3 regions of the Kribbella sp. NPDC050124 genome follow, and region 3 is predicted to be linked to each of the others. Evidence: riboswitches for the same ligand, from Rfam matches in the RefSeq annotation. Region 3 holds a riboswitch; each other region holds the start of a gene.

Region 1 (10,552 bases), on a different contig from region 3:
CCTGAGCGGGCTCTTCAACAACGCCTGCTTTCTGAACCTGCTGTGGCCGTTGTGGGACGACCAGAAGCAGACCTGGCACGACAAGGTGATGACCACCTACGTGATCAAGACCGACTAGCGCGACAACAGGAATCCGGCGCAGGTGACCGACCACAGGACGCTGGTGAAGGTGCCGATGATGAAGCGCTCGGCCACTGCCTGCGGGGTGACCGAGGCGGGCTGATCGGGGCTGCGCAGCTCGGGGTAGCGGGCCAGTCCCTTGATGGCCAGCACGATCGCGAGGCCCTCCGGCCAGCCCGCGACCAGGGCGGCGTAGATGGCGCCGCGCTCGAGTGAACCGATCAGCGCGCCGCCACGCAGTACCTCGCCGGCTTTCTGCGTCGACTGAGCTCTGGTGTTGCCCCGGTCGACCAGAGCCAGCACAGACGTCGTCAGCGGCCCGCCACCGGTGACTGCGAGCCCGCCGGCCAGCACGAGCAGGACGTTCCACCAGCGCTCGCGCCAGCCGTCCACACCGTCGCCTGCGAGCAGCAGGAGGCCGACCGCGATCAGACAGGCCAGCATCACCCCGCTCAACACGATCTGTACTGCGGAGCCGGCCCTTGGCACCCACGCCGCTACGGCGACGACCAGGGCAGCTGCGGTCAACGACAGGATGAGTGCCGTCACGCAGCGGCCCCTGGGCCCAGCAGCTGGGCTGCCAGCTTCCGTCCGCGTTGCTCCTCGGCGAAGCCGGCCGCCTGGGCCCGTTGCGTCACCGCCGACTGGCTGATCCCCAGCTTCACGCCGATCTCCCGCCTGGTGAGTCCTTCGGCCAGCAGGTCGGCCACTGCCCAGCCGCGTTCGCTACGCCGCCGCAGCACCGACGCCATCAGCCACAGCACCGTCTCGACCTGTTCCGCGACGCGGGCGTCGGAGCCGACCACGTTGACGTGGTGCGGGCTCGACTTCGCCCGGTTCACCGCTTCCCGCGCGTTCACGAACGCCTCGCCGCTGCCGGCTCGCGTGCTGCGTGGCAACGGCTGGGCGACATCGCCGACCCCGAGGCCGACGTACCAGGTGTCCGAGCGCAGCAGCTCGACGATCACGTCGATGGTCGCGCGCGCCTCCGAGAGCACGCCCTGCACCTCGTCGCCGGCCGTCCGCTCGAACCTCCGGAGCAGCCCGGTCCGCCGCGGCCGCCGGTTCAGGGTGTTCAGTAGCTCGGGTACGAGATCGGTCATGCTTCGGCTGCCCCGTTGATCTACCGTGAGAACGAAGACCATCGCCACACCTCCTTCCCGACGCATTAAGGCTACAGTCTTATTCACGTAGAGTGAAGGAAGAAACCTGAATCGGTTCACCCGATCACTCCCAGTGACCGCTCCGCGGGCCCGCCGATCTCCCAATTCTCCGCTGGATCCAGACTGCCCGGCATCTCGACTCGCCCGCGACTTCACTCCGCGTCAGCACGGTTCGGGCCCGGAGTACGGCGTACTCCGGGCCCTCGAACCATCAGTCGGCCAGCGGCAGGTACAGCTTCTTGTCGTGTGCCGCGAACGTCTCCGACATCTCGGCGAAGCCGGCTTCGATGGCCTCGGTCGAGGTCAGGCCCTTCTCCTCCGCGTACGCGCGGATGTCCGCGGTGATCCGCATCGAGCAGAACTTCGGCCCGCACATCGAGCAGAAGTGCGCGGTCTTGGCGGGCTCGGCGGGCAGTGTCTGGTCGTGGTACGACCGCGCGGTGTCCGGGTCCAGCGAGAGGTTGAACTGATCCTCCCAGCGGAACTCGAACCTTGCCTTGGACAACGTGTCGTCCCAGTCCTGCGCACCCGGGTGGCCCTTGGCCAGATCGGCTGCGTGGGCAGCGATCTTGTAGGTGATCACCCCGGTCTTCACGTCGTCACGGTCCGGCAGGCCGAGGTGTTCCTTCGGCGTGACGTAGCAGAGCATCGCCGTACCCAGCCAGCCGATCTGGGCCGCGCCGATCGCCGAGGTGATGTGGTCGTAGGCCGGCGCCACATCAGTTGCCAACGGCCCCAAGGTGTAGAACGGCGCCTCCCCGCACAGCTCCTCCTCGAGCCGCACGTTCTCGGCGATCTTGTGCATCGGCACGTGACCCGGACCCTCGATCATCACCTGGACGTCGTGCTCCCAGGCGATCTTGGTGAGTTCCCCGAGGGTCCGCAGCTCGGCGAACTGCGCCGCGTCGTTGGCGTCCGCGATCGACCCCGGCCGCAGCCCGTCGCCCAGCGAGAACGTCACGTCGTACTCGCGCAGGATCTCGCAGAGCTCGGCGAAATGCGTGTAGAGGAAGGACTCCTGGTGATGCGCCAGGCACCACGCGGCCATGATCGAGCCGCCGCGCGACACGATCCCGGTGATCCGTTGCGCGGTCAGTGGGACGTACCGCAGCAGTACGCCGGCATGCACCGTCATGTAGTCCACACCCTGCTCGCACTGCTCGATCACGGTGTCGCGGTAGACCTCCCACGACAGCGCTGCCGGGTCGCCCTTCACCTTCTCGAGCGCCTGGTAGAGCGGGACCGTCCCGATCGGCACCGGCGAGTTGCGCAGGATCCACTCGCGCGTCTCGTGGATGTTCTTGCCGGTGGACAGGTCCATCACGGTGTCCGCGCCCCACCGGGTCGCCCAGACCAGCTTCTCGACCTCCTCCTCGATCGAGCTGGTCACGGCGGAGTTGCCGATGTTCGCGTTCACCTTCACCAGGAACTTCTTGCCGATGATCATCGGCTCGGACTCCGGGTGCCGCCGGTTCGTCGGGATCACGGCCCGGCCGCGGGCCACCTCGTCCCGGACGAACTCCGGGTCGACGCCCTCCCGGACGGCGATGTACTTCATCTCCTCGGTGATGGTGCCCGCCCGGGCGTGCCCGACCTGAGTCAACGGCGTCCGCCCGGCGATCCAGTCCCGCCGGAGCGCGGGCAGACCGGCCTGTACGTCGATCTGCGCGGAGGAGTCGGTGTACGGGCCGGACGTGTCGTACAGGTCGAAGTGCTCGCCGTTGGTGAGGTGGACGCGGCGGGCGGGGACGTTCAGCTCGCCGCGGTAGATCTTCTCCGACCCGGAGATCGGGCCGGTGGTGACAGTGGGTCGGACGCTGTTTCCGATGGTTGTCACGATTGCTGCTCCCTACGCCGGAATTACCCGGACAGGTTCGGCGGTCGGCGGCACCGGGTTCACCCAGCCGCCCTCTCAGCCCGCTACGGTGCGAGCTCCCGCGATCTGAAGTTGTCGCCGTCCACCCTAGCGAAGAACTGGATACGGGATTCCGTGGGGCGCGTCACGGCCGCCGGTTGACCTGAGCCGGTAGCGTTCGGGAATGCGCGACCTCGTGTACCCGCCGGTGATCGGCTTCGCGAAGACGGCGTTCAAGGTGCTGGACCTGAAGTTCCAGCTGACCGGGACGGAGAACGTGCCGCGAACCGGTGGCGCGGTGATCGCGATGAATCACATCTCGTACGTCGACTTCGTGCTCGGCGGGTTCGGCGCGCTGCCGAGCAAGCGGCTGGTGCGGTTCATGGCCAAGGAGGTGCTGTTCCGCAACCGGGTCTCCGGCCCGTTGATGCGCGGCATGCACCACATCCCGGTGGACCGGGCGGCCGGTACGGCGTCGTACCGGCAGGCGATCGAGTACCTGAACGCCGGGGAGGTGGTCGGCGTCTTCCCGGAGGCGACGATCAGCCGGTCGTTCGAGCTGAAGGAGTTCAAGTCCGGCACGGTCCGGATGGCCGCGGAGGCCGCCGTACCGGTGCTGCCGATGATCCTGTGGGGGACGCAGCGGATGCTGACCAAGGACCATCCGCGCGACTTCTCCCGGCACCGCACGATCGCGATCACCATCGGCGAGCCGATCACGGTCACCGCGGCGGACGACCCGACCGAGGCGACCGCGCAGCTGCGCTCGACCATGGCCGGCATGCTCGACCGCACCATCCGCGCCTATCCGGAGCAGCCCGCCGGCGCCTGGTGGCTGCCGGCCTCGTACGGCGGCAGCGCGCCCACGCCCGTCGAGGCCGAGCGGCTGGACCGGGAGGAACTGGCCCGCCGGGCCGCCCGCAAGAAGTAGTCGGCTACCGGACAGGACCTTGACCCCGGTACGGCGTGGGGGTACTAAGAGCACTTGGTGTAGTAGCAGGTACCTGGGGGGTCCCTGTGCACTCGGCCGCGTGGTGGCGCGCGGGGCCGTCGTATTCAGGTAGGCGGGGGAAGTTGCTGGTGAAGTCATCCGAAGAGCTGCATCTGTTCGAGCCGGGGATCCTGACCGTGGCTCCGCATGTCGCGGAGGAGATCCCCGACGTCGGCGCGTTCTTCCTCGACTGGGCGATCCGGGGCCTGAACCCGGGGCAGGCTCGGGAGGTGGAGTCCGCGATCAACGGGCGGCGCTGCCAGAACGGCTGGTTCCCGCTGGAGAGCCTGGACAACATCGGCAGCCGCGGCTTCTGGCGCGGCCCGCTGACGTACCTGGCCCGGATGACCGCCGACGACGGCGCGATCCTCCAGGACTGGTCCGCGAGCGGGCTGGACGGCGAGAACCGGAGCAAGCTCGAGGCGACCGCGAACCACCTGCTCTTCCAGCAGGGCCACGCAGCCGCGGCCACCTGGGTGGTGGCGGTGCGGCCGCAGGCGTACCTCGACCTGACCGGACTCGGCGATCGCCTGGCCGCCACCTGGGAGCTCAACCTCGGCTCCATCCGCCCCAAGGAGGTGGCCAAGGCAGTCCGCCGCTGGAACCGCTGAGGCTCACTCCAGGATGAGGTGGGCCAGCCCGTAGCACAGCGCGGCGACCGCGCCAGCGGCCGGGATGGTCAGGATCCAGGCCGTCACGATGCCCTTGGCGACACCCCAGCGGACCGCGGACAGCCGCTTGGTCGAGCCCGCGCCCATCACCGCGGAGGTGATCGTGTGCGTGGTGGAGACCGGTGCGTGCAGGCCGATCGCCATCACGTACAGCACCGACGCGGCGATCGCCTCCGAGGCGAAGCCACGGGCCGGGTCCAGGTGGATGATCCGCCGGCCCAGCGTCCGCATGATCCGCCAGCCGCCGGAGTACGTCCCGAGCGAGATCGCGGTCGCGGCGGCCAGCTTGACCCAGATCGGGATGCCGTCGCCCTCCGACACGTAGCCGGTGGTGAGCAGGGCCAGGAAGATCACGCCCATCGTCTTCTGAGCGTCCTGCAGGCCGTGGCCGAGCGCCATCGCGGCGGCGGACAGCGACTGGGACATCCGGAAGCCCCGGGTCACCCGGCCGGGGTTGCTGCGCCGGAACACCCACAGGATCGCGGTCATCAGGATGAACGCGCCGAGGAAGCCGATCGTCGGTGACATCACCATCGGAATGACGACCTTGTCCAGGATGCCGGACCACAGCACCGTGCTGGCCGAGGCGAGCCCGGCGCCGACCAGGCCACCGATCAGCGCGTGCGACGAGGAGCTGGGCAGGCCGAAGTACCAGGTGATCAGGTTCCAGGTGATCGCGCCGACCAGGGCACTGAGCACGATCACCAGCCCGTGCTCGCCGGACGGCGTGCTGATGATGCCCTTGCCGACCGTCTCGGCCACCTCGGTGCCGAGCAGCGCGCCCACGAAGTTCATCACCGCGGCCATCGCCAGCGCCACCCGCGGGGTCAGCGCCCGGGTGGAGACCGACGTCGCGATCGCGTTCGCCGCGTCGTGGAAGCCGTTGGTGTAGTCGAACACGAGCGCGATGACGACGACCGCGACGACGAGCGCGAGCTCCACGCTCAGCTCTCCTTGACGGCGATCTGCTCGACCGTGTTCGCGACGTGCTCGAACGCGTCGATCGCGGCCTCCAGCAGGTCGACGACGGTCTTCACCTTCATCACCATCAGCGCGTCGTACTCGCCGCTGAACAGCTTGGCGATCAGCCGCCGGTGCACCGCGTCACCGGTGTTCTCCAGCCGGTTGATCTCGATCCAGTACTCGGCCAGGTCCTTCATGGTGCGCAGCCGCGGCATCGTCTCCGCGGTCAGCTGCGCCGCCCGCTGCAGCACCTCGATCTGCTCGGCGATCTCCTCCGGCAGCTTCTCCAGGGCGAACAGGTGGACGGCGTCGACCGCCTCCTCCATGTAGTCCATGACGTCGTCGAGGTCGGAGGCCAGCCGGTAGATGTCCTCGCGGTCGAACGGCGTGACGAACGTCGAGTTCACGCGCCGGATGATCGAGTGGGTGGTCTCGTCCGCCGCGTGCTCGGCGTCCTTCATCTGGGCGGCGATCTGGTGACTCGACGACAGCCCGGTTCCCGCCGTACTGCCGAGCAGCTCGGCCAGGATCCGGGATCCGTCCACGAGGTGGTTGGCGGACTCGGTGAAAAGGTCGTAGAACGTCGGGTCGTTCGGACGCAGACGTAACGGCACTTCAAGCTCCGGATGAACGAGGGACAAACCGTGAACATGCTAGGGGGAACGGGCCGTTGACGCGGCATCCGCCTAGCCAACGTACCGCGTTGCGGTGAACTCCCCCGCCTGGACACGACCGGTCAGTAACCAGGCGGTCTCAGCGGGTGAGGACGGCGTACAGGTCGAAGAGCCCCACCACGAGCACCAGACCGGCCGCCGCCCGGAGCACCCGCTGGTGGCCGAGAGCATGCACCGGAGCGCCCTTGGTACGGCGGTAGACGGCGCTCACCGCGGTCCAGCAGGCCAGCGACAGGACCAGGACGACGACACCGAGGCCGGTGCGGACGTCCGACGTACCGTAGCCGGAGGCAAGCAACAGGATCCCGTTCGCGATCAGGCCGAGCGCGGTCCGCCGCCAGGCGAGCAGGGTCCGTTCCGGCTGCAGCCCGGGGTCGCGGTTCATTGCCGCCACAGGCTGAACAGCAGGCCGATCAGGCCGACCACGATGATGGTTGCCCCCAGCACCACGGGGAGCCTGGTCACCGGGAGCCGGCCGCCGTTGCGCATGGCGGCCAGGTTCTGCTGCCAGCGGCGGAAGGCGCCGGCCGTGGTGACGATGCCGGCAGTGACCAGGACCACACCGATGATGCGGGCCGGCCAGCGGTCGGGGCCGAGGTCGAGGAACTGCACCGCGGACAGGCCGCCCGCGTAGCAGGCGAGCGACGTGCGCAGGTACGCCAGGTACGTGCGTTCGTTCGCCAGTGTGAAGCGGTAGTCGGGTTCCTGCTCCTCCGTCATCCGCAGCTCACCAGGCCGTGGCTCTCCTTGAGTGTCAGCACACGCCTCACGCTACTCGTCAGCTGTGCGGCGAAGGTCTTGTCCTGCTCGGCCTTGGCGACCACGGCGTTGACCATGGTGGCGGTCAGCCCGGCCGTGGCGTTGATGACGATGTCCCCGCCGGCCGCGACGAACCGGGTCGCCCGCTGGCCGGCCGGCACCGACGCCACCTCGGCAGCCGCCCCGACGTCGTCGGTGATCACCACACCGGCCCACTTCAGGTCGCCACGCACCATGCCCCGGATGACGGTCGGCGAGAACACCGCACGGTTCCTCGGGTCGATCTTGGTGTAGGTGGCTGTGGCGATCATCACCATGTCGGCGCCGGCCTCGATCCCGTCGGCGAACGGCTGCAGGTACGCGTCATCGCGGACGGTGACGTTGTCGACCACACCGGACGAGAAGTCTGTGTTGCCGCGCACTCGGCCAAGGCCCGGGAAGTGCTTGACCGAGGTCATCACACCGGCCTGCTGCATACCTCTGACGAATGCCTGGACGGGCGGCCCGACCTCCTCCGGCGTGTTGCCGTACTCGCGGTTCAGCTGGCCGATCGGGGCGTTGCTGGACTTCTGCGAGCTTGGTACGACGTCGGCCACCGGCGCGAGGTCTACGTTGACCCCAGCCTTCTTGAGCTGGTCGCCCCACCCCTCGGCCTCTGTGGTGAGCTTCGAGCTGGACCAGCCGCCTTGCACGGTCGCTGAGGGGATGCGGTCGAAGCCGGAGCCCTTCAGCCGCTGGATCTGACCCCCCTCCTGATCTGCTGCGATCAATGGACGGATGCCCTTGACGGTGGCGGTTGCGGTGACGGCGGCCATCGCCGTACGCGTGTGGGAGAGGCTGCCGCCGCTGCCGAGCAGCAGGATGCCGCCGGGCTTCTGCTTCTGCACGATCGGCCGCTGGGACGAGGTCATGCCGTTGGCGCTGATGCCGGTCATGACCAGCTGGGCCGCCTGCTCCCTCAGCGTGAGGGCTCGCAGCTTCTGGTCTACGCAGCTGACCGGCGTCGGCGTGGCCGTGGGCGTAGGCGTCGGTGTGGGAGTTGGTGTCGGTGTCGGCGCTGGTGTGGTTGGCAGGGGCACCGAGGAGGACGGCACGGTGCTGGGACCGGCGGTGGGCTCGTCGGTGTCGCTGCAGCCGGTCAGCAGGAGCGCTGTCAGCACGACCGCGACTGCAGTGCGCTGCATGTCAGCGGCGCTCCCAGGCGGCGCGGTCGACCGTGTCGCCCGAGTGCCGGGCCAGCGTTGCGCAGATGTCGTACAGGTGCTCGACCTGCTCCTCGTCCAGCGCGTCGAAGATCGACTTGCGGACCTCCTCGACGTGACCGGGCGCGGTCTCGACCAGCTTCTGCCGTCCCAGGTCGGTCATGATCGCGACCTGGCCACGACGGTCCGACTCGATGCCTTCCCGCCGTACCCAGCCGGCCTGCTCGAGCCGGTTGACCGCGTGCGAGAGGCGGCTGCGGGACCCCTGCGTGGCCACGGCGAGCTCACTCATCCGCAGCCGGCCGTCAGGCGCCTCGGACAGCCGGACCAGGATCTCGTAGTAGGTGTGCGGTATCCCTGCGTCGCGTTGCAGCTGCTGCTCGATCCGGGTGTTCACCACACGCTGCGCCGCGATGAACGCGCGCCACGCGTGCTGCTCTTTCTCGTTCAGCCACCGGGGTTCCGCCATCCCCGCAGCGTAGCGTTCAACCTGATCAGGAGTACGGCGAGCGCGCACACCAGCATGCCGATCACGGCCAGTGGACCGATGGTCTCGCCGAACATCAGGAACGCGAACACCATCGTGGTCGGCGGCACCAGGTACAGCAGGCTGCTGATCCGGGTCGCACCGGACAGCCTCAGGTTGACCAGGTAGAGACCCCAGCCACCACCTGTTGCCAGCAGCACCAGCCAGACCACCGCACCGTAGAACCCTGCTTCGTGCGGGACCGTCAACTGGTCGGTGAACGTGGCCAGTGCGATGAAGAACACCCCGGAGACGATGCTCTGGAGACAGAGCGCGTCGAGTGAGCCGATACTGGGCTTACGGCGGCGTTCGAGGCAGGTGCCGATGACGAGACCGAGCAGACCGCCGAACGGGAGCAAGAACAGCAGTGGCGAGCCATGCAGGTCGTCCGCCACGACCAGACCGACTCCGGCGACACCGATGACGAGACCGATCCACTGACGGCGGCTGACCGCCTCTCGGAGCAGCGGGCCGGCCACTGTCGCGATCAGCAGCGGCTGCAGCGAGCCGATGAGCGCGGTGACGCCGGCTGAGATGCCGTGGTCGATGCCGGTGAAGATCAGGCCGAGGTAGACGCACTGCGTCAGGAAGGCCATCCACACCTGGGTCGCCAGGTCCACGCGACTGATGGCGGGTCGCCGTACGGCCAGGATGATCGCACCGACTGCACCGGCGACCAGGAAGCGCCAGGCGAGCAGGTCGAACGCGTTGGTGTACTCGGTCCCCCAGCGCGCGCCGATGAAGCCGCAGCTCCAGAGGACGACGAAGCCCGCGCCCGCGAGCAGCGGGAGGTAGCTCGTACGCCGTACCGGCACCGTCGAAGTCGTCATGCCGGGAGAGTAACCACACCGGTCGGTATACTGTCAGTGTGCTTGATCAGCAGATGAGACTGCTCGTGGACCGCGAGGTGCCGGAGGCCACCCGGCTGACCCCGGCCGGTGAGCGCATCCTGACCGCGGCGTCCACGCTGTTCTACGAGCAGGGCATCCGGGCGGTCGGCGTCGACACGATCGCCGAGGTGGCGGACGTGACGAAGAAGACGCTGTACGACCGGTTCGGCTCGAAGGACCGGCTGATCGCGGCGTACCTGGAGCGGCGCGACCGAATGTGGCACGAGTTCCTGGACGAGCAGCTCGCGGCCCGCCGTCCGGCGACGCCGGAAGAGGTGATCCTGGCGCTGTTCGCGGCGCTCACGGACTGGGTCGCGGGGGCGCGGAACGGGTGTGGCTTCATCAACGCGAGCGTCGAGCTCGCCGCACCGGACCATCCGGCGATGCCGGTGATCGTGGGGCAGAAGCAGTGGATGCGGGCCGAGTTCGAGGCCCAGGCGAGGCTGGCCGGTCTCGCCGACCCGTCCGAGCTCGCCGACCGCCTCCTCATCCTTCACGAGGGCGCTCTCGTGACCTACCGGGTTGCCGCGATGCCGCATGCGCCAGAGGTGGCTCAGCGGGCTGCGGCGGACTTGCTGGCCGGCTGGCCTCGCGGCTAGGTGTTGCTTCGTCTGGTGATGGTGAGTCCGACCAGGCGGGACACGACCATGGCGACGTACCCGAGTCCTGCGAGCTGCTCGAGCATGACGACCGACCTGCCCCAGGCTGTGACCGGGACGACGTCGCTGAGGCCGGTGC
Region 2 (10,552 bases), on a different contig from region 3:
GTCACGGCGGTGGTCGCGTTCAACGACCTGGTCGCGTTCGGTCTGCTGGCCCGGCTCAACGAGGTCGGCGTCGCCGTACCCGCGGACCTGTCGGTGGCCGGGATGGACGACATCGGGTTGTCGCGGTTCGCCGTACCGTCGCTGACGACGGTTCGGGTTCCGCAGCAGGGGATGGGGGAGCTGGCCTGGCGGCGGTTGTACGCCGAGATCGCCGGGACCGAGGTGGATCTGGACGGCGTACCGGACCTGCGGCTGGCGTTGCGGGCGAGCACCGGGCCGGTTCCGCAGGCGACGCGGTTGCAGGCGGACGCGCCTCGTGGGCGGGTCGGGCCGGTGCGTTGGCAGCAGCAGGGGGACATCTTCGTGCTCGGGTCCGAGTCCGGGCTGCTCGCGCACTACGAGTTCGGCCGGCGGATGCCGCAGGTGCACTCACCACGGCCCTATTTGCATCCGGTGCGGACGCTCGGCGGTCATCCGCTGACCGAGGTGAGTCCGGTCGACCACCGGCACCACTACGGCGTATCGCTGGCAGTTGCCGGAGTCAACGGAACGTCACACTGGGGCGGCCGTACATTCCTCCCCGGACGTGGGCCGACACTCCTGACGAACCACGGCCAGCAGCGCAGCCGCGGAGTCACCGTCGACGACGGGCCCGGCAACTCGCTGACCGACGAGATCACCTGGTACGACGAACAAGGCCGCCCGCAACTGGTGGAACGCCGACAGCTCAGCGGCTCGCTGGCCGAAGGCGGCTGGCGCCTCGACTGGAACAGCGTCCTCAACGCCCGCTACGGCCCGATCCGCATCGACAGCCCGGCGACCGCCGGACGCCCCGGCGCCGGGTACGGCGGTATCTTCTGGCGACTGCCGTCCGCCGAGAACACCGTCGTACTGAGCGAGGCCGGTGAAGGCGCCGACGCCGCCTACGGATCCCTCAGCCCCTGGCTGGCTTTCGTCCAGCAACGCGGCGACACCGTCACCACTCTGCTCCTCGCCCAACCCGCCGACGTCCGTCCCTGGTTCCTCCGCTCCACCGACTACGTAGGCGCCGGGCCGGCGCTGGCCTGGCAAAGCGCCCTGGCCTTGCAACCAGACCAGGAACTTCAGCTCAGCCTGTCGGCCCTGCTGCTGGACCGCTCGATCGACCTCACCGAAGCCCCGGAACTGGCCGCGCGCCTTGCTGGGCCGTCGGAAGCGGGCCTACGGTGAGGTGAATCGCTCTGGGGGAGCACGAGAGCGAGGGGGATGTCATGGCACGTCGTTGGTTGCTACCGCTGATCGCCGTACTGATCGGCTTGCTCACAGCCGGTGTCGCTCAGGCGGCGCCGCCGTACACTCATGAGCGCTACTCCGGCTCGGACTCGTTCGACGACACGATCTGCGGCCTCGCGGCGCACTTCGACGTCGAGTTCAGCGGGGTGGTGACGATCCGCACCGTGAAGGGCTCGGACGGTCAGGCTTTCCTGGCCCACGACAACTATCTGACCGTCGAGACGGTCACCAACCCGGCGAACGGCCAGCAAATCGTGATCCGTGCCAACGGGGTCTTCCTCGAACAGCACGCCACGCACGTGTCCGGGAACATCTGGCGGTTCGAAGCCCGCGATGCCGGCACCTTCACCATCACCGACCCAGCCGGCCATCGCTTGCTCCGGGACCGAGGCGTTGTGGTGCTCGGAGCCGTGTTCGACACACTCGGTGACAGTCAACCGGGCGGTGTGCTGGTCGTCGAAGACCCACCCGTGTTCCACGGTCCCCACTCCGACGACGCCACCTTCTGTGGTGTCGTGCTGGACCAACTGACTTAGAAGGTCGGCAGGCCGGTCACTGGCGAGGAGGCTTGGGCTGAGTGCCAGCGGCGGGGGACTCGGCCTGCCAGGCGGGCGGCTCGGCCTGCGTTGACTGCGTCTCGCATCGCGGCGGCCATCAGAGCGGGCTTCTCGGCCCGGGTGACCGGCGTGGCGAGCATGACGGCGGCGCAGCCGAGCTCCATGGCCAGCGCTGCGTCACTCGCCGTACCGATGCCTGCGTCGACGATCACCGGGACGCTCGCCGCCTCGGCGATCAGCGCGATGTTGTGCGGGTTCCGGATGCCGAGCGCGGACCCGATCGGTGCGGCCAGCGGCATGACCGCCGCGCACCCGGCCTGCTCCAGCCGGCGCGCCAGGATCGGGTCGTCGTTCGTGTACGGCAACACGGTGAAGCCGTCCGCGACCAGCGCGTCGACGGCGTCCAGCAGTTCGATCGGATCCGGCATCAGCAAGTGGTCGTCGGCGACCACCTCCACCTTGATCAGGTCGGTCTGCAACGCCTCCCGGGCGAGCTTCGCGGTCAGCACCGCCTCGGCTGCGGTGTGGCAGCCGGCCGTGTTCGGCAGCACGTCGATGCCGTGCTGCTTGAGTACGTCGAGGATCGAGCCCTCGTGGCCGGTGCCGAGCCGGCGCATCGCGACCGTGGTGAGTTGGGTGCCTGAGGCAAGCAAAGCCTCTTCCATCACCTCGAGGTTCGCGGCGCCGCCGGTCCCCATGATCAACCGCGAGGTGTACGTCCGGCCGCCGAGCTCCAGTGGATCGTCCATGTCTTCAACCACCCTGGACGGCACTGACGATCTCGACCCGGTCGCCGTCCGTCAGCGTCGTACCGGCCCACTCGTCGCGGGTCAGCACGGTCTGGTTCACCGCGACCGCGATCCCGGTCTCGCGGTCGGAGTACTCCCGGACCAGCTCGGCAACGGATCGATCCGGCGGGACCGTCGTCGCCTCGCCGTTCACCCACACGTCGTACGCCATCGCGTCCTCCCTACGCCGGCATTACCCGATACAGGTTCAGCGGTCGGCGACACCCTGGTCAGTCGCCCTCTCAGCCCACTCTGGCGTGAGCTCCCGCGGCTTCCTCGACGATAACCACCGCACCCCGCCGAGACAACCCGCGTCTCGTCAGGCCGTTCACGTCGTCAGGAGCAGCGTGGCGGCCAGTGGAAGAAGTGTGATGAGGGCGACAAGCATCAGGCAGCTGCTGCCGGCGGCCGCCGTACTGGGTGGCTCCTCCACCTTGTCGAACATCGCGTCTTCCCGCTGACGCCGCGCGACGCCTGCCTTGCCTTCCTCGAGACGCTTCTTGGCCTGCCACCGGCCGTCGGCCGCGGCCCGTTTGTACCAAACCTTCGCGGTGGACCAGTCGTCCAGCTTGTCGGAGTGCAGCCGGCCCAGCGCGAACGCGGCCCAGGAGTCACCCGCGTCCGCGGCCTGCCGATACCACCGAGCCGCCTCCGCATAATCCCCGCTGTAGACGAACCGGTCCTCCATCCGCGCCCGCGTCCGCCCCTCCAGCAACAACCCCAGCCGCCCCATAGCCGGCACAGACCCAGCCTCGGCAGCCTTCCGGTACCACTCCTCGATCGCCGGCAGGTCCCCCACCTGCCCCCGCTCCTCCAGTTCCTGCCCCGCGGCGAACATCTCCTCCGCATCCATCCCGCCAGTATCCCGCCCCACCTGGGCACCGAAACCTGACCCGCGAACGGGCTACCGCTGCCCGGCGAGGCCGATCCGGACGGCTTCGGCGGCGGCTTGGACCCGGGTCTGCACGCCGAGTTTCTCGAGGATGTGGGTGACGTGCACGCTGGCGGTCTTGGGGCTCATGTACAGCGCGGCGCCGATCTCGCGGTTGGTCCTTCCTTCCACGAGCAGGGCAAGCACCTGACGCTCTCGATCCGTCAACGGCGGGAGCGGGCCGGTCGTTGCTGCGGGCTGATCGGAGTGTTCGGTCACGGCGTCGTCGAGCTGGATGTGCGCGATCTTCGCGAGCTCGTGAATCCGGTCGAGCAGCGGCGCCGCACCAAGCTGCTCGGCGATGTGCCGCGCCGCTTCCAGCTCGCTGGTTGCCTGACTTCGGGCGCCAGGGTGCCCGCGCCGAGACAACAGCGCCTCGGCCGCCCGCAGCCGCGCTTGCCCCTCCCAGTACGGCCAGCGGAGTGACGCCCATTCCTGTGCGGCGGTGAGCCACGGGGTCGGATCGGGCGTGCCCTGGATCCGGGATCGTTCGCCCTCGACAATCGCAGCCAGCGCTGGGCCCTCGATCCCGGTCACGCCGCGTCGAAGGAGTGTCACAAGTCGATCGAAGCCGTCGACTGACTGTGACGCGACCGCTGCTTCCAGACCGATACGGAGCAGCGCGCCGCACAGCAGCTCGTCTTCGGTGTCGTGGCTGATTTCGGCGGCTTCGAGCGCAAGGGCCAGGGCCTCGTGCGGACGTTGCTGCAGGAGGCGCAGCTCGGCCGTGGTTGTTGCATAACCGCGCTTCATCATGGGTTGGTCATCGACCGCGAACACCTCTTGTTCGCGCATTAGTTCGTCGGCCTGCTGTAGGTTCCCCCGCGCCATCAGGATCAGCGCGAACTCCTCGTCCTTGAATGCCGGTCCGGACGGTGGCCGGCCCCTGTCCTCGCGGTTCAGCGCCTCATCCCATCGGCCGAGCGCATAGAGGTTGAAGACGGCGTTGGCCTCGATGATGCCCTCGGTCCAATGCTCGTCGACCATCAGGCGCCGGAGCTCGGCCTGGATGGTGTCCGCGACCGCCACGACCTGGTCGGAGTCGCCGCGCAACCCGTGCACAAAGGTCAGCGCCTGGCCTGCCATGGCCAGGTCCTCGGGCTCGGCGAGCTCGCGAGCGATCTCGAGCGCAGCCACCGTCTCTTCCAGCGCCTCGTCGAGCCGGCCCTCGCCGGCGGCGGCCGCCCCCAGCATCACCCGAGCCTGGCCGATCGTCCGGGTGTCACCCGCTCGGGTCGCGTGCTCCAGCGCTGCCCGGGCTGCCTCGGCCATCACTGCCGAGCGGGGATACCCGCGCAGCATCAGTGCGTGCGAGACGCAGACCTGGCCGAGCAGTCGATCGTCACCAGCCGGCACCAGACGCCGAGCTCGCTCGAGATCCGCCATCGCCCCGGCGAGGTCGTCGACCAGCCCGCGTTGCATGCCCCGCGTCAGCAAGGCTCCAACAGTGCCCGCCTCGGCGTCGGACTCATCCACCGCCGCCTCGAGCACGGCGAGAGCCTCGGCATGCCGGCCGACACCGCCCAGCAGCGAGGCTGCTCGCTCGGCGAGCACGAGGCGCGGCGGCACGCGGTCGTCAGTCAGGTCCGACGGCTGCCACAGGGACGAAGCAACGGAGAACCAGTGGCCGGCCTCCGCAAACGCGGACTCCTTCTCGGCGGCACGGGCCGCCGTGAGAGCCCACGTGAACGCCCCATCCCGGTCACTCGCGCGGTGATACTGCTCAGCGACCTCGGCGACCTCCGATGCGGTGGCCTTGCTGCGAAGGCGGCCCGCCAAATGGTTCGCCAGTCGGGCATGCAGGTCGCGGCGTTCCGCAGACAGTAAATTGCCGTATGCCACCTCGGCGACCACTGGGTGCCGCGCGGTGCAACCGACGGCCGGGTCGCGGATCACCAGACCGGAGTCACAGGCCTCTCGTACGGCGTCCGCAGCGCCGCTCACCGCCGCCAGCAGGTCATCGTCGTCGAGGGCGCGAGCCAACGTGCCGGTAGCCGCGACGGCAACGCGAGCCGCCGGCGTGAGCGCCTGCAGCCGGGCGAGCAGGAGTTGGCGCAACGAAGCCGGGACGGTCAGGTCTCCGCGGACCAGTTCGACATTCAGATACGGATTACCTGCGCTGCGCCGGTAGACGGCAGCGACTGTGTCCGCCGTACAGTCTGGTTGGAGATCGAGCACTTGCTGCGACGTCTCCTGCTCGGTGAGTCGACGCAACGGCAGATCGACGACGGCCGGACTGCGAATCACTTCGCCGAGCCAGGTCAGGAGTTCAGGGTCGGCCGTCTCGTCGCGCCAGGTCAGCAGCACGAGCAACCCTCGTTCGGGCAGGCTGCGCGTCTCATGCGCGAGGAAGTCCAGCGTGGACCAGTCAGCCCAGTGCACGTCCTCGACCAGCAAGATGGTGCGTTGCGAAGCGTCGCTGTCGAGCACATCGGCGAGGGTTTGCATCGACCATGCTCGGGCCGCCGCGGCAGATGGGAACTGGTCAGTCGCTGCGGCTTGGCTCAGCGCGCCCGCCAACGTGGCACCGAGCCCGCTGTAGGCGATCGCTCCGGACATCGGGGCGCACGCGCCGCGAAAGATCCGCACACCGCTACCGGCGTACTCGTCGAGCACCGCCCGGACGAGCGTCGTCTTACCGATCCCGGCCTCGCCACGCACCACCACAGCGGCCGACCGCCCCGGCAGTTCGGTGATCAACCCCCGCAGTACCGCAGCCTCGCCCCCACGCCCGACCAGTAAACCGGCCATAGCCCATCATGCGCCCGACCGCGTGCGCACAGCACACCTTTTAACTCCCCGTACGGCGTTCGGCCGCGGAGGGTCACCAAACCCCTGCCGGGTCGCCTGCCCAGGGGTTGCCGGCAGGGGTTTGGTGAGATCAGGAGCCGAGGGCTTCGAGGATGGTCTCGGTGACGGCGGCGGGTTGGGAGACGCTGAGGGCGTGGGAGGCGCCGGCGATCTCCTTGTGGCCCTTGGCGCCGGCGCGCTCGGCCAGGTAGCGGTGCAGCTCGACGGGGATGTTGCGGTCGCCGTCGCTGAACACGAACCAGGACGGGAGCGACTTCCAGGCCGGGGTCTCGGCCGGCAGGCCCTCGGTCAGGGCGGCTTCGGTGACGGGGCGTTGGGTCGCGGCCATCACGGCAGCCTGCGCGTCCGGGACATCCGCGCAGAACTGCTGCTGGAACACGTCCTGCCGGATCGCGAACTCGTTGCCGCCGGCCACCGGGTAGGCCTTGAGCGCGTCACCGAGGGTGCTGCCGGGGAACTTGACGGACAGTTGGAACGCGTTCTCGCCGTGGTCCGGGGCGAACGCGTCGACGTAGACCAGGCCGACGACGTTGTCGTTCTGCGCCGCCGCCTCGGTGATGACCATGCCGCCGTACGAGTGGCCGACGAGCAGCACCGGCCGGCCGACGCCGGCGATCACGTCGCGGATGTACGCCGCGTCGGTGGTCAGGCTGCGCAGCGGGTTGGCGGCAGCGACGACCTCGAGACCGCGCTCGAGTAGTCGTTCGACCACGCCGTTCCAGCTGCTGGCGTCGGCGAAGGCGCCGTGTACGAGCACCACGGCAGGACGTTGGTCGTTCATGGGAACCCCCTTTGGGAATCGGTGTCGCCAGCTCAGACATCGCAGCTTGCGCGTTTGTGACCGGGGCCTTGTGTCACGGCTGTCACACGTCGCCCGGCTGGCCTGTCTTAGCTGGCGACGGACAGCAATTGGGGTGCTCTTGGAGAGGTTCGGATGACCGCTGCGGCGATGGTTGCCGAGTTCGACGACGTGGCCGGGTGGACGGCGGACGCCGTACGACAGTTGGGGGATCGGTATGCCATCCCGGCCGCCTGTCGCGGGAGCGCGAGCCCGACAGCGCTGGCCTGGCTGGCCGAGGCCTGCGAGTTGTCCGCCGGCACGCGCCTGCTCGACGTCGGCGCGGGCGTCGGCGGACCGTCCGCCTGGGCGGCCGAACGCTTCGGCGTCAGCCCGATCCTGCTCGAGCCGATGCCTGCCGCTTGCCGCGCCGCGTCGACGTTGTTCGGCCTGCCCGTCGTACTCGCGGATGGTCGCCGGATTCCGATCCGTACGGCGTCGGTCGACGTCGCGTGGTGTCTCGGAGTGCTGTGCACGGTCGAGGACAAGTCGACTCTGCTCAGTGAGATCCACCGGGTGCTCGTCCCCGGCGGATCACTCGGGCTGCTCGTCGTGATTGCCCAGGGCAAGCAATTGCGGAAGCTGCCGGACGGCAATCACTTTCCCGGGCAGCACGAGCTGGACGCCCTGCTGGCGGAAGCGGGGTTCGACGTCCTGGAGCAGATCGAGCGACCGGCCGACGTACCGCGGTCGTGGTCGCTACGCGCCGCGGAGGTCGCCGCGATGGTCGAGGCCCGGCACAGCTCGCACACCGCCTACGCACTGGCCGCTCGACAGGGGCGGCGGCTCGCCGATCTCTTCGACGGCGGACAACTGTCGATGCAACTGATTCACGGGAGAAAAGCATGACGTGGACCTTGGAGAGTCTTCGGGAGCACCTGCAGTGGGCGGTCGAGCTCGAGCACGCGTCGCTGCCGCCGTACCTGTGCGCGCTGTACTCGCTGGACCCGCAGCGGAACCCGGAGGCCGTCCAGGTCGTCGGCAGTGTCTTCTCCGAGGAGATGCTGCACCTCGCGCTCGCGGCCAACATCCTGAACGCCGTCGGCGGTCGGCCGCGGCTGGACAAGCCCGAGATGCTGCCGCCGCATCCGCGCCGGATGCCGCACGGCGACCGCTCGCTGCAGCTGTCCCTGGCGCCGTTCGGGCCGGAAGCACTCGAGATGTTCCTCCGGATCGAACGGCCGGCCCCGCCCGGCGGTCCGGCCGAGGGCGACGACTACGAGACCATCGGCCAGTTCTACGACGCGATCGAACGCGCGCTGATCGAACTGTGCGACGAGCTCGGCGAGGACGCGGTCTTCTGCGGCGATCCGGCTCGGCAGGTCGGCAACGCGCATTTCCGGCACAGCGGCGGCCGGTTGATCGTGGTCGACGGTCTGAAGTCCGCGCTCGAAGCGCTGGAGGAGATCGTCGAGCAGGGCGAGGGTACGGCGCGCGGCGAAGTGTGGGACGGGGACGCGGACATGTTCCACCCGGACCGCGACGAGGTCGCGCACTACTACCGCTTCCAGGAGCTCGAGCTCGGCCGGCGGTACCAGCGTGGCGACTCCCCGGAGTCCGGCCCGACCGGTGAGCCGATCGGCTTCGACGAGGACGGCGTACGCCCGATGCGGCCGAACCCGCGGCTGACCGACCACCCGGAAGGACACCCGATCCGGGTCGCCCAGGAGGAGTTCAACCACACGTACTGCGCGGTGCTGCACCTGCTCGAGCAGACGTTCAACGGCAGTCCGCGGATGCTGTCCGTTGCCACCGGCACCATGTACGCGCTCAAAGCCCAGGCCGAGGCGCTGATGCAGATGCCTGACGACGACGGCTTCGTTGCCGGTCCGACCTTCGACTACGTCACACCGGCGGCGCGTCAGTGGTCGGTGGGGGAGTCGCAGCGGGTCGCCGTACTGCCGAACGGACCGTACGTCGTCTACGGCCGGGTGCCGCTGCGGCGCAAGCTCAAGATCGTGTCGGAGAACAACGACTCGCTCACCTGGCAGACGTCGGCGGCCATCGAGACCGAGGACACCTACGCCCTCTGCCGGTGTGGCCAGTCGGGCTCGAAGCCGTTCTGCGACGGGACTCACGCGGTGGTCGGCTTCGACGGCACCGAGGCCGAGCCGATGGCGCCGTACGGCGAGCTGCAGCACGTCCACGACGGCGTCGGGATCTCCGCGCAGCGGGTCGGCGAGCTGTGCATCCACGCCGCCTTCTGCATCGGGCGGACCCGGCCGATCGCGAAGATGCTCGCCGACACCGGGGACAGCGACGTACGCTCCGATGTCATGGGACGGATCGACCATTGCCCGTCGGGGTCGTACAGCTACGCGTTGCACCGCGGTGGCGAGTCGATCGAGCCCGACCTGCCGCGGGCGATCTCGGTGCTCGAGGAGGAGGACGGCCAGGCCAGCGCGCTGTGGGTCACCGGCGGCCTACCGGTTCATCGGGCTGACGGGCAGTTGCAGGAGCCCCGCAACCGGGTGACGTTGTGCCGATGCGGTCACTCGTCCAACAAGCCGTTGTGCGACGGCACCCATCGCGAGATCAAGTTCCACGAATGATGTCAGCCGACTTGGAGCAGGCCGCGGCGGTGTTCGCCGAGGTCCGGGGACGGCTGTTCGGCATCGCGTACCGGATGCTCGGCAGCGCCGCCGAGGCCGAGGACCTCGTCCAGGACGTGTGGTTGCGCTGGCAGACCACCGACCGCAGCAAGGTGACGAACCCGGCGGCGTACCTGGCGACCGCGATCACCCGGCTGGCGATCAACGCGACCCAGTCGGCCCGGGTACGGCGGGAGACGTACATCGGCCCGTGGTTGCCCGAACCGGTCGACACCAGCGCGGATCCACATCTCGGCGCCGAACGCAACGAGGCCCTGGAGTTCGCCGTACTGCTGATCCTGGAACGGCTGACGCCGACCGAGCGGGCGGCGTACATCCTGCGGGAGGCGTTCGACTACCCGTACAGCCAGATCGCCGAGATCATCGGCTCCACCGAGGCGGCCTCGCGTCAACTGGTCAGCCGGGCCCGTAAACGCATCGTCGCCGAACGCCACAACCCGGTGACCGGCTCGGAGCAGCGCGAACTGCTGAGCGCGTTCGTCACCGCGGCCCGGGGTGGCGACCTGGCGGAGCTCGAGCGACTGCTCGCCGACGACGCCACCAGCTACTCCGACGGTGGTGGCGCGGTGCGTGCGTCCCGCTTCCCGGTGGTCGGTCTGGAGCGGGTGGCGAAGTACCACAAGGCCTTCGCGTCGCACTTCTGGGAGGGCGCGGAGATCGAGTTCGACACCGCGAACGACCAAGCCGTCGCAGTCCTGCGCCGTGACGGCGTCGCCTACGCCATGTGCACTGTGACCGCCTCA
Region 3 (10,552 bases):
CCTCTACCAGCACTACCTCCCACCGGACATCACCGGACAACCGTCCCCGCCGCACAACTGGTTCACCGTCGTCGACAGCCGCGGGAGGGTGCGCTGGACCGAGAGACATGAGAACTGGGACGCGCTGGTCCTGGTGGCGCGGTCGACCCCGGCCGACTATCTCGGCTATCTCCGACGGCAACGGATCTGCTACCTCGTTGTCGGCCAGGAGCGTGTCGACCTGGCCCAAGGGATCGCCTCGATGGGCACCGAGCTCGGCGTCACCTGTGTGCTGTCGGCCGCGGGCGGTGGACTGAATGGGGCTCTGTTGCGGGCAGGCTTGATCGACGAACTCCACCTGACGCTGCTGCCTGCTCTCATCGGCGGGCTCGGCACGCCGTCAGTGATGGACGGGCCGCCGCTTGAAGTAGGTGAGGCTCCGACCCGACTGGAGTTGCTGTCCGTACACACCGATACCGGCGGCTCCGTTCGCCTGCACTACGCCGTGGCCGAGAGCTGACCGCAACCTCCAACCGGCCTGCGCCTTTGGTTCGTTTGTGGTGGACGGGATGGAACTGGGGTTTCGGCAGGTGGTGGGGGGTGGGTAGGGTGAATCGTCATGACCATCCGGCGGAGCGGCCAGCGGGCGGATGCGCCTGCTCGGAAGCGGCGGGGTGGGCGGCACACTCGGAAGAAGTCGTACAAGGCGCAGTGGTTTTCGGTGACTGCTTTGGCGGTGCTGGGGACTGTGGTGGTGATGCACCCGGAATCGGCGAACCGGCGGAGTTTGGCGGCCGAGGTGGTCGCTGGGGTGGCGGCTTCGGCTACTGAGATGCCGGTGAGTGTGGTGACGCCGACTCCGGTGGCGACGCCGACGCAGAAGTTCACCACCCCGCAGCGTCCGGCTCCGACGTTGACGCGGCCGCCGAAGGCGTCGAAGCCGAACTACTCGGTGTCCACCGGGAAGCTCGCCGTCGTGCCGGGGTTCGACAAGGCGACTGGGATTCGCGACAAACTGACCTACCGGGTCGAGATCGAGCAGGGGCTGTCGGTCAACGGCGCCGCGGTCGCGCAGATCATCCACAAGACGCTGACCGACGGGCGTGGGTGGCAGGCGATTCACCCGGTCAGCTTCGAGCGGACCGACAAGGTGGACGCCGATCTGCGGATCATCCTGGCGACGCCGACGCTCACCGACAAGCTGTGTCTGCCGCTCGACACCGGTGGTGAGGTGTCCTGCCGGGTCGAGGACCGGGTCGTGCTGAACGCGAAGCGCTGGATGTACGCGATCCCGGCGTACTCCGGGAACGTCGCGCTCTACCGCAACTACCTGGTCAACCACGAGGTCGGGCACGCGCTCGGCCACGGCCACTCCACCTGCACCAAGGCGAAGACGCCGGCGCCGGTGATGATGCAGCAGACCAAGGGCCTGGCCGGCTGCCTGCCCAACGCCTGGCCGACCATCAAGGCGACCTGACGCTGCAGGACCTGAGCGAAACCCTCGTTCGTGAGAGGCTGGGTGCCGAGGGGAGGCAGCGATGTCGTCACAGGATTTCCCGACGTACGGCCGCGGTGAGCAACCGGAGCAGCCGGCCGAGGAGCACCACTACGCCCCGCCGACGCCGTACGGCGGCAGCAGCTACGGCGCACCGCCTCCCGGCCAGCAGCAGCCAGACGCCTACGCCCAGCCACAGCCCTACGGCTCCCCACCCGGCCAGTACGGCGCCCCGCCGCCACAGGCACCGCCCGGCGCGTACACGCAGCCGCCCAACTACCGCCCCGGCAGCCCCTACGGCACACCGGCGCATCCCCAGCAGCACGAGCTGCCGAAGTACGGCCGGGAGCTGCCGGTCGCACCACGTGATCCGCGCGCGGCTCGCGTCGTACTGCTCGCCACGATCGTCGCTGCCGTCTATGGCCTGCTCGTTCTCTCGGTCCAGCGGGTCGCCCTGCGCGAGATCTCGCAGGCTCCCGGCTCACCGCTGAACCACCCGCTCCGCACGGACGTGATCGACACCATCGGCCAGTTGCTTTTGCTCCTGGTCGGCGTTGCCGCGATCGTGATGTGGATTCGCGACGTACTCGCCCGCCGCAAGGTCGGCCGCGAGATCGAACCGATCGAGCTGGGCGGTCTGCTCCTGGTCGGGGTGTCGCTGGTGCCGATCCTGATCTGGGCGGGGATGGTGTTGTCGACCGGCATGGGCGCCATCGACGACTCGCTGGACCGGCTGCCGACGGCGTACGGCTGGGGCGGGATCGGCCTGCTGATCCTTGCCCTCGGCTTCCTTCTCGGCTACCGCGAGCTGAAGCCGGACGTGTCCAACCCGGTCGTCCAAGGCGCGCCGGCCCGCCCGCCCTGGGAGTGAGCATCCCGATCGTCCTGGTCCCGGGCCTCGGCCTCGGGCCCAAGTCGTACGCGCCCACGGTCGAGTACCTGACCACGCCGTACCGGATCGTCACCCTGCCCGGGTACGGCGAACCCGCCGGACGCGGCGACGACCTTCGACCACAAGCCCTGGGCACGGCGGTCGCCGACAAGATCCGGGAGCGGTCGGTGCTCGTCGGGCACTCAGCCGGCTGCCAGGTCGTCGTCGAGACCGCGGTCGCCTACCCCGAGCTCGTCCACGCCCTGGTCCTGATCGCGCCGACCGGGGACATCCGCGCGGCGAGCTGGCCGGACCTGGTCGCCCGCTGGCTCGGATCGGCCGTCCCGGAGTCACCCCGCCTGATCCCGGCGCTCGCTCCGCAATACGCGCGTACGACGTTGTCCACAATCGCCCGCGCGGTCGAAGCGGCCCGGCACCACGACCTGGCCGGGATCATCACCCGGGTGCAGGCCCCGATCGTGATCGTGCGGTGCCGGCACGACCACCTCTCGCCGGCCGAGTGGACGGACCGACTGGCCGAGCTCACGCACTGTGAGTCCCGCACGCTGCCGACCGGCTCCCACATGCCGGTGCTGACCAACGGTCCCGAGCTGGCCGCTCTCATCCAGCGGGCAGCGGCTGCGCCGACCCAGGCCTGAAGCGCTATCGTTGACGCGGTAGCAAAACCGATGCGGGAGCTCGCACGACGCGCGGGCTGAGAGGGCGACGCGGGGTCGCCGACCGCCTGAACCTGACCGGGTAATGCCGGCGTAGGGAGCGGGTCACCATGACCAGTACTGCTGTTCGTCCTGCCAAGCGGACCGAGGCGCCGCTCGTCCTCACCACGGACGCGCCGCGCACCCTCGGCTTCTTCGACCAGTTCACCCTTTGGGGGAACCTGGGCATCTCGCTGTTCGGCCCGGTGACCGGTGCGCTGGTCGCGGCGTACACGGGCTCGCTGGCCCAAGGTCTGCTCGCGGTCGTGGTCGGCTGCGGGATGGGCGCGCTGGTGCTCGGTGGTGCGGCCGTGTTCGGTTCGCAGACCGGGGCGCCGGCGATGGCCTGCCTGCGCGGTCTGTTCGGGCGGCGCGGTTCGATGGCGCCGACCGTGCTGAACATCGCGCAGAACGTCGGCTGGGCGACGATGGAGATCATCGTCATCTCGCAGGCCGCGGTGGCGGTGACGAGTGAACGCTGGCGGTGGCTGTTCGTCGTACTGGCCGGAGTGATCGCCACGGCGATGGCGGTCCGGCCGCTCGGCAGCGTGAAGCTGCTGCGCAAGTTCATGGTCTGGCTGGTGCTGATCGCGTCGGTCTACCTGTTCGTGCAGGTGCTCAGCAAGCCGGTGCAGGACCTCCCGCAGGACGGCGTCTTCGGCTTCTGGCCGGCTGTCGACCTCGCCGCCGCCGGTGTGGTGTCGTTCGCGCCGCTGGCCGCCGACTACACCCGGCACTCGCGCACCAACAAGGCGGCCTTCGCCGGATCGTCGCTCGGCTACGGGATCGCGGCGATCGCGTACTACGCCCTCGGTGTGTTCGCGGTGGCGACGCTCGGGACCAACAGCACCGACGTGATCACCGCGCTCGTCACGCTGCCGGCTGGTGCGATCGCGCTGCTCGTGCTGCTGGTGGACGAGGTCGACGAGGCCTACGCGAACGTCTACTCGACCACGATGGCAACGCACAACCTGGTCGGCCACATCGACCGGCGCTGGATCTCGATCGCCATCGGCGTGATCGCCACCGGCCTCGCCCTGTTGGTTGACCTGGGCAACTACACGCAGTTCCTCTACCTGATCGGCTCGGTCTTCGTCCCGCTGTTCGCGGTCGCGATCGCCGACTTCTTCGTGGTCAGCAAGATGAACTGGGACGTCTCCGGTACGGCGCGCTTCCGCTGGCAGCCCGCGGTCGCCTGGCTGATCGGCTTCGTCGCCTACCAGCTGGTGAACCCGGGCACGGTGAAGGGCTGGTCGCCGTTCTGGACCGACGTCCAGCAGTGGCTGTTCAACCACCAGCCGGTGCCCACCTGGCTGGGGGCGACGTACACCTCGATCATCGTGTCGATGCTGGCCGCGGTGCTGCTCGGACGGATCGGTCGCCGACCGCTGGACAACTGACCCGGAGTAACCGGGATACTTGCGCAATGCTGAACTCCGCACTGCGCAGCCGGGCCGAGTACGCGGAACTGGGGGCCGACGGACTGGCCGCGCGTACCACGCCCGAGCGGGACGCGGCGACCGTGAAGGCCGTCGAGGAACTGCTCCAGGGCAGGGAGTCGGTGCTCGACCTGTGCTGCGGGTACGGCCGGATCGCGCTGCCGCTGCGCCGGGCCGGGAAGGTGGTGCGAGCGCTGGACATCTCGCCGAACCTGATCGAGGCCGGCCGGGCGAGGGCGGCCGAGGAAGAGCTGCAGGTCGACTGGGCGATCGGCTCGATGACCGACCTGCCGTACAAGTGGGACGCGTTCGACGCGGTGATCTGCCTGTGGACCGCGTTCCACGAGCTGTTCGCCGAGGACGAGCAGGTGTCCACGATCTGCGAGATCTCCCGGGTGCTGAAGCCGGGCGGGCTGGCCATCATCGAGGGCCCGGTCTGGGGTCCGGCGACCGCGGCCGAGATCGCCAACGGGATGCGTCAGGGGCCGGAGCACCGGATCGTCACCACCGAGCACTTCGGCACCAGCAGCGTGCACTTCATCCACGACGAGGCCAGCTACGGGCGCCTGTGCGCGAAAGCCGGAATCGAGGATTACAAGGTCTACAAGCGGGACTGGGGCGGCCGCCGCCGGCTCATCCTGGAGATTCACCAACCCGGTAATGCCTGACGCGTCAGGGATTTACCGCGCCGAGCCCGGAGCCCTTCCAGACAAGGGAAACAAGAAGCAGATCCCCACTCCACACTGGGGATCTGCTCCTTTGTCGGTCGAGTGTAAATGCTTTCTCGCCGACGCGTGAAACGTCAGTTTTTTGCTTCGAGATTCAGCAAGAATCGCTTCGCGTCCAGCCCGCCGGCGTACCCGGTGAGCGCGCCGTTCGCGCCGATCACCCGGTGGCACGGCAGCACGACGCAGACCGGGTTCGCGCCCAGTGCCGTGCCGACCGCGCGGGCCGCCTTCGGCCGATCGATGTCGCCGGCGACCGCGCCGTACGTCGTCGTGCGCCCGTAGCTCGTGTACGACGGTAGGTCGGTCAGCACGAGTCGCTGGAACGGAGTCGCCAGCGCGAGATCCACCTCCAACTCGAACTCGTGCCGTCGTCCGGACAGGTACTCGTCCAGTTGGCGCCGTACGTCGTCCAGTGCCCGGGGCAGCCGCAGTACGCGCGGGGACACGGCCTTCGCGAGGCGGTTGGTCATGGTCTCCTCGTCGCCGAAGGAGCTCGCCACGACGCGGCCGTCGGCGACCGCGAGCAGCATGGTGCCGATCGGGGTGTCGTGCAGGGTGTAGGCGACGTCGGCGGCCGGGAAGACCGGGGGCTTGAGGTCAGGTGCGGTGAGCCGGGCCAGCCGGCTCTCGAGGTCAGTCATCGTTCACTCCGAGTTTGGTGCGCAAGGTCGCGAGCGCGTCGCTGACGAGTCGCCGCGACGCGGCAGGCGTCGTGTCCAGGGCGGCGGCCACGCCGTGGTGGTCCAGATCGCCGACGTACTTGAGCGTGACGGCGAACCGCTGCCGTTCGGGTAGCTGGTTGACGGCGTGCCAGAGGTCGGGGTCCGGCCAGTCCGCGGCCTCCGGGCCGGCGACCGCGATCGGCGGGGCTTCGTCGAGAGGGCTCTGTGGTTTTCGGGCCCGGTGGACGTCGGTGGCGCAGCGGGCCGTGATGGTCAGCAGCCAGCTGCGGAGGTTCTTCGCCGAGGTGAGCCCGGGGTAGGCGGCGAAGGCCTTCTCCCAGGCGCGCTGGGCCACGTCGTCGCCGTCGACCGGCCCGGCCAGCGCGCGCGCCAGCCGTGCCACGTCCTGCCAGTGCGCGTCGACGAGCGCCTGGAACGGCGGCAGCGAGACCTTCTCCGGAGCCATCACGCCAGTAGAACGCATCAGCCCCTGGGGATGTGAGTCCGGATCCCGAGATTGTGCAGTTACTCAGTAGACTTTAGTGCGAAGATTGCTGACATGACGACGACCTTGCTCACCCGCCGTCGCGTCATCGATCTTCTGCGGACGGCGAGCGCCACCTGTCGGTGACCCTGTCACCCGTTGTCCCGGCGGACCCCCGCCGTACGAGGCCTGTCTGAAGCCGCCTCCACACCCCGTCCGGCCGTTGCCGGTCGTCCCTGCCCCGTTCCGAGGGAGAGACATGTCTGTACCTGCCTTGAACCGTCCTGCCCTGGCCGTAGTTCCCGACCGCCTGGAGGAACGGACCGTCGACGCCGACGTCTACCGGTCCGTCTTCCGTCGCCACGCCGCCGGCGTCGTGGTGATCACGGCGGACGCCGGCCACGGGCCGGCCGGATTCACCGCCACCTCACTGGTCTCGGTCAGCCTGCTGCCACCGCTCGTCTCGTTCGCCATCGCCACCAGCGCGTCCAGCTGGCCGACCGTCAGCAAGGCCGACAGCCTGGTGATCAACTTCCTGTCCGCCGACCAGCATTCCATCGCCGGCCGGTTCGCCACCAGTGGCATCGACCGGTTCGCCGAGCCGACCCGCTGGTCCCGGCTGCGCACCGGCGAGCCGGTGCTGGACGAGGCGCCCAGCTTCCTGCGCGCCCAGGTCGAGCACCGGTTCGCCGTCGGCGACCACTACCTGGTCGTCGCCCGCCTGACCACCCACTCCGAACGGCGTGAGCACGATCCGTTGCTGTACCACGACGGCCGCTACGCCACCGCCACCCCTCACTCGAAAGCCGCTGCCCATCATGCCTAGGTTCCGCACGTTCGCCGTACTCACCGCAGCAGCCGCCACCCTCGCACTGGTCGCCGGTTGCGGCGGTGACGCCGAGGCCGGAGGTGGCGGCTCCGCAAAGCTCGCCCTCGACGCCGCGCTGCCGACCACCGTCCCGGACGGCGCCAAGATCGTCGTCGGCGATCCAACCACCCAGAAGGCGCTCGAGCTGTCCGGCCAGATCGACAAGGTGTCGACGTTCGTCCAGTTCGCCAACCTCAGCGGTGGTCCGCAGACCACCGAGGCGTTCCGGGCCAAGGCGCTCGACGTCGGCTCGGTCGCGGAGATCCCGCCGATCCATGCGACCTGGACCGGTCTGCACGTCAAGATCGTCGCCTCCAAGTTCCGCCAGGACGCGCTCGCGCACCCGATCTACCAGCTCGGCATCGCTCCGGGCACGACGGTCAAGACTCTCGAGGACCTGCGCGGCAAGAAGATCGCCTACAGCCCCGGACAGGCGCAGGGCGCGCTCGTCCTCAAGGTGCTGAAGAAGGCCGGGCTGACCAAGGAGGACGTCAAGCTGGTCGAGCTGCCCAGCACCGGTGACGTGTACTCGCAGGCGCTGGCCGGCAAGCAGGTCGAGGTCGCGCCGATCGGCGGTGTCCAGATCAAGCGCTACCTGACCAAGTACGGCAAGGACGGTGCGACCACGATCCAGCACGGGCTGCGCGACGACGCCGGTCACCTGTACGTGGCGACCGAGTCGCTCGAGGACCCGGCCAAGGCGGCCGCGATCCGCGCGTACGTCGCTGCCTGGGGTGTCGCCCAGGAGTGGATCGACAAGCACCCCAAGGAGTGGATCGCGGGGTACTACGTGAAGGACCAGGGCCTGACCGAGGCCGACGGCCAGTGGCTGGTCGAGAACGCCGGTCACCCGGACATCAGCGCCGACTGGAGTGACGCGATCCAGCGTCAGCAGGAGACGATCGAGTTGCTCGCCAAGGAGACCGGCAACCCGGTGATCCAGGCGAAGGACCTGTACGACCTGCGCTTCCAGACCGTCGCCGCCGACGCGATCAAGGGAGCCGCCAAATGAGTGCCACCACGCTGCCCGGCCTGCGCACGAAGGAGGTGACCGGGGCTCCCGTCGTACGACGTCGCCGGCTCGGACCGGGGAAGCAGATCAAGGGCGGTGCCGTCCTCGGACCCATCCTGCTGCTGGTGATCTGGAGCATCGGCTCGGCCACCGGCGCACTGGACCCACGGGTGCTGTCGGCGCCCTGGACCGTGGTCACCACCGCCGGCGACCTGATCGCGGACGGGCGGCTGCAGACGAACCTGTGGACCTCCACCCAGCGGGCGTTCGTCGGTCTCGGCCTCGGCATCGTGCTAGGCGTCGTACTCGCGCTGATCTCCGGTCTTTCCCGGCTCGGCGAGGCGGTCCTGGACGGGCCGATCCAGGTCAAGCGGGCGATCCCGTCGCTGGCCCTGCTGCCGCTGCTGATCCTCTGGCTCGGCATCGGCGAGTCGATGAAGATCGTCACCATCCTGCTCGGCGTCTTCGTGCCGATCTACATCCACACCCACAACGGCCTGCGCACGATCGACGCCCGGTACGTCGAGCTCGCCCAGACGGTCGGGTTGTCGCAGTGGGACTTCATCCGCCGGGTGGTGCTGCCGGGCGCGCTGCCCGGGTTCCTGCTCGGACTGCGGTTCGCCGTCACCGGTGCGTGGCTGTCGCTGGTCGTCGTCGAGCAGATCAACTCCACCAGCGGTATCGGTTACATGATGGAACTGGCCCGCACGTACGGGCAGACCGACATCATCATCGTCGGCCTGGTCCTCTACGGCATCCTCGGCCTGCTGTCCGACGGCACCGTCCGCCTCATCCAAAGAAAGGCCCTCTCATGGCGCCGAACCCTGGACTCCTGACCGCTGCCGTCCAGGTCCGGGACCTGGTACGGCGGTACGACGATCGCGCTGTCCTGGACGGTGTCGACTTGGACATCGCGCCTGGCGAGTTCGTGGCGCTGCTCGGGAAGAGCGGATCCGGCAAGAGCACGCTGCTGCGGGCCCTGGCCGGGCTGGACTCGGGCGTCGACGGGTCCGGTGAGCTCGTCGTACCCACGAACGTGTCCGTGGTCTTCCAGGACTCGCGGTTGTTGCCGTGGGCACGGGTGCTGGACAACGTCGTACTCGGGCTGGGCGCCGCCGACGACCGCGGTCGGGAGAGCCTCGCGGAGGTCGGGCTGTCCGGACGTGAGAAGGCGTGGCCGAACGAGTTGTCCGGCGGTGAGCAGCAGCGGGTCGCGTTGGCGCGGTCGCTGGTGCGCGAGCCGGAGTTGCTGCTCGCGGACGAGCCGTTCGGCGCGCTGGACGCGCTGACCCGGTTGAAGATGCACGTGCTGCTACGGAAGCTGTGCGCTGCGCACCAGCCCGCCGTACTGCTGGTCACGCACGACGTCGACGAAGCGATCGTGCTGGCCGACCGGGTGATCGTGCTCGACGAAGGAAAGATCGTCGCTTCCGAGCAGATCTCGTTGAGCACCCCGCGCAGCCCGTCCGACCCGGGGTTCGCCGCCGTTCGGACCCGACTTCTGGATGCACTGGGGGTTTCGTTGTGAGCAAGCACCTGCACCTGAACGCGTTCCTGATGAGCACCGGGCACCACGAGGCGTCCTGGCGGCTGCCGGAGAGCAACCCGTTCGCGAACACCTCGGTGGCGCACTACCAGCAGCTGGCACAGATCGCCGAGCGCGGGAAGCTCGACTCGATCTTCTTCGCCGACTCACCCGTCCTGTTCGGGGACGTCGGACGCCGTCCGGCGGGCTCGCTGGAGCCGACGGTGCTGCTCACCGCGATCGCCGCCGTGACCTCGCGGATCGGGCTGATCGCCACCGCGTCGACGACGTACAACGAGCCGTTCAACCTGGCCCGGCGGTTCGCCAGCGTGGACCACGTGAGCGGCGGGCGCGCGGGCTGGAACGTGGTCACCACGGCGGGCCCGGAGGCGGCGAAGAACTTCAACCTGGCCGACCAGCCGGCGCACGCCGAGCGGTACGACCGGGCCGCGGAGTTCCTCGAGGTCGCCTACAAGCTGTGGGACTCCTGGCAGGACGACGCCCCGATCGCCGACAAGGAGGCCGGCGTCTGGGCGCTGAACGACCGCGTGGTGCCGATCGACCACGTCGGCCGGCACTTCCAGGTCCGCGGTCCGCTCAACCTGCCGCGGTCGCCGCAAGGGCACCCGCTGATCGTCCAGGCCGGTTCGTCCGAGGACGGGAAGGGGCTGGCCGCCCGGTACGCCGAGGCGGTCTTCACCGCGCAGCAGACGCTGGCGGACGCGCAGGACTTCTACCGCGACCTGAAGGCGCGGACGGCCGCTCTCGGACGG

What was found. A riboswitch is a leader RNA that binds a small molecule or an ion and turns the genes downstream of it on or off. The one in region 3 is predicted to bind thiamine pyrophosphate.
Region 1: it holds a riboswitch for thiamine pyrophosphate, as region 3 does, so the genes downstream of both, thiC (phosphomethylpyrimidine synthase ThiC) here and ACIBL3_RS03970 (purine-cytosine permease family protein) in region 3, are expected to answer to the same signal.
Region 2: it holds a riboswitch for thiamine pyrophosphate, as region 3 does, so the genes downstream of both, thiS (sulfur carrier protein ThiS) here and ACIBL3_RS03970 (purine-cytosine permease family protein) in region 3, are expected to answer to the same signal.

What each region holds. Positions count from the first base shown of each region.
Region 1 is NZ_JBITJU010000014.1:25,305-35,856, reverse strand. Features, by position in the region: gene ACIBL3_RS28250 (RDD family protein) at 1-118, shown strand, start outside; gene ACIBL3_RS28245 (hypothetical protein) at 115-669, opposite strand; gene ACIBL3_RS28240 (transposase) at 666-1,223, opposite strand; gene thiC (phosphomethylpyrimidine synthase ThiC) at 1,495-3,120, opposite strand; TPP riboswitch at 3,112-3,232, opposite strand; gene ACIBL3_RS28230 (lysophospholipid acyltransferase family protein) at 3,323-4,069, shown strand; gene ACIBL3_RS28225 (hypothetical protein) at 4,219-4,740, shown strand; gene ACIBL3_RS28220 (anion permease) at 4,744-5,742, opposite strand; gene ACIBL3_RS28215 (DUF47 domain-containing protein) at 5,745-6,377, opposite strand; gene ACIBL3_RS28210 (DUF202 domain-containing protein) at 6,517-6,822, opposite strand; gene ACIBL3_RS28205 (YidH family protein) at 6,819-7,157, opposite strand; gene ACIBL3_RS28200 (glycoside hydrolase family 3 N-terminal domain-containing protein) at 7,154-8,380, opposite strand; gene ACIBL3_RS28195 (MarR family winged helix-turn-helix transcriptional regulator) at 8,382-8,867, opposite strand; gene ACIBL3_RS28190 (DMT family transporter) at 8,846-9,754, opposite strand; gene ACIBL3_RS28185 (TetR/AcrR family transcriptional regulator) at 9,808-10,413, shown strand; gene ACIBL3_RS28180 (potassium channel family protein) at 10,410-10,552, opposite strand, start outside.
Region 2 is NZ_JBITJU010000029.1:6,103-16,654, reverse strand. Features, by position in the region: gene ACIBL3_RS40655 (DUF6807 family protein) at 1-1,209, shown strand, start outside; gene ACIBL3_RS40650 (hypothetical protein) at 1,251-1,808, shown strand; gene ACIBL3_RS40645 (thiazole synthase) at 1,805-2,578, opposite strand; gene thiS (sulfur carrier protein ThiS) at 2,583-2,789, opposite strand; TPP riboswitch at 2,780-2,896, opposite strand; gene ACIBL3_RS40635 (tetratricopeptide repeat protein) at 2,946-3,470, opposite strand; gene ACIBL3_RS40630 (LuxR C-terminal-related transcriptional regulator) at 3,522-6,299, opposite strand; gene ACIBL3_RS40625 (alpha/beta fold hydrolase) at 6,430-7,140, opposite strand; gene ACIBL3_RS40620 (class I SAM-dependent methyltransferase) at 7,294-8,046, shown strand; gene ACIBL3_RS40615 (ferritin-like domain-containing protein) at 8,043-9,749, shown strand; gene ACIBL3_RS40610 (RNA polymerase sigma-70 factor) at 9,746-10,552, shown strand, end outside.
Region 3 is NZ_JBITJU010000001.1:798,537-809,088, forward strand. Features, by position in the region: gene ACIBL3_RS03950 (RibD family protein) at 1-499, shown strand, start outside; gene ACIBL3_RS03955 (DUF3152 domain-containing protein) at 599-1,456, shown strand; gene ACIBL3_RS03960 (hypothetical protein) at 1,518-2,345, shown strand; gene ACIBL3_RS03965 (alpha/beta fold hydrolase) at 2,342-3,004, shown strand; TPP riboswitch at 3,027-3,139, shown strand; gene ACIBL3_RS03970 (purine-cytosine permease family protein) at 3,133-4,461, shown strand; gene ACIBL3_RS03975 (class I SAM-dependent methyltransferase) at 4,488-5,168, shown strand; gene ACIBL3_RS03980 (methylated-DNA--[protein]-cysteine S-methyltransferase) at 5,303-5,869, opposite strand; gene ACIBL3_RS03985 (RNA polymerase sigma factor) at 5,862-6,356, opposite strand; gene ACIBL3_RS03990 (flavin reductase family protein) at 6,634-7,200, shown strand; gene ACIBL3_RS03995 (ABC transporter substrate-binding protein) at 7,193-8,254, shown strand; gene ACIBL3_RS04000 (ABC transporter permease) at 8,251-9,090, shown strand; gene ACIBL3_RS04005 (ABC transporter ATP-binding protein) at 9,066-9,782, shown strand; gene ACIBL3_RS04010 (LLM class flavin-dependent oxidoreductase) at 9,779-10,552, shown strand, end outside.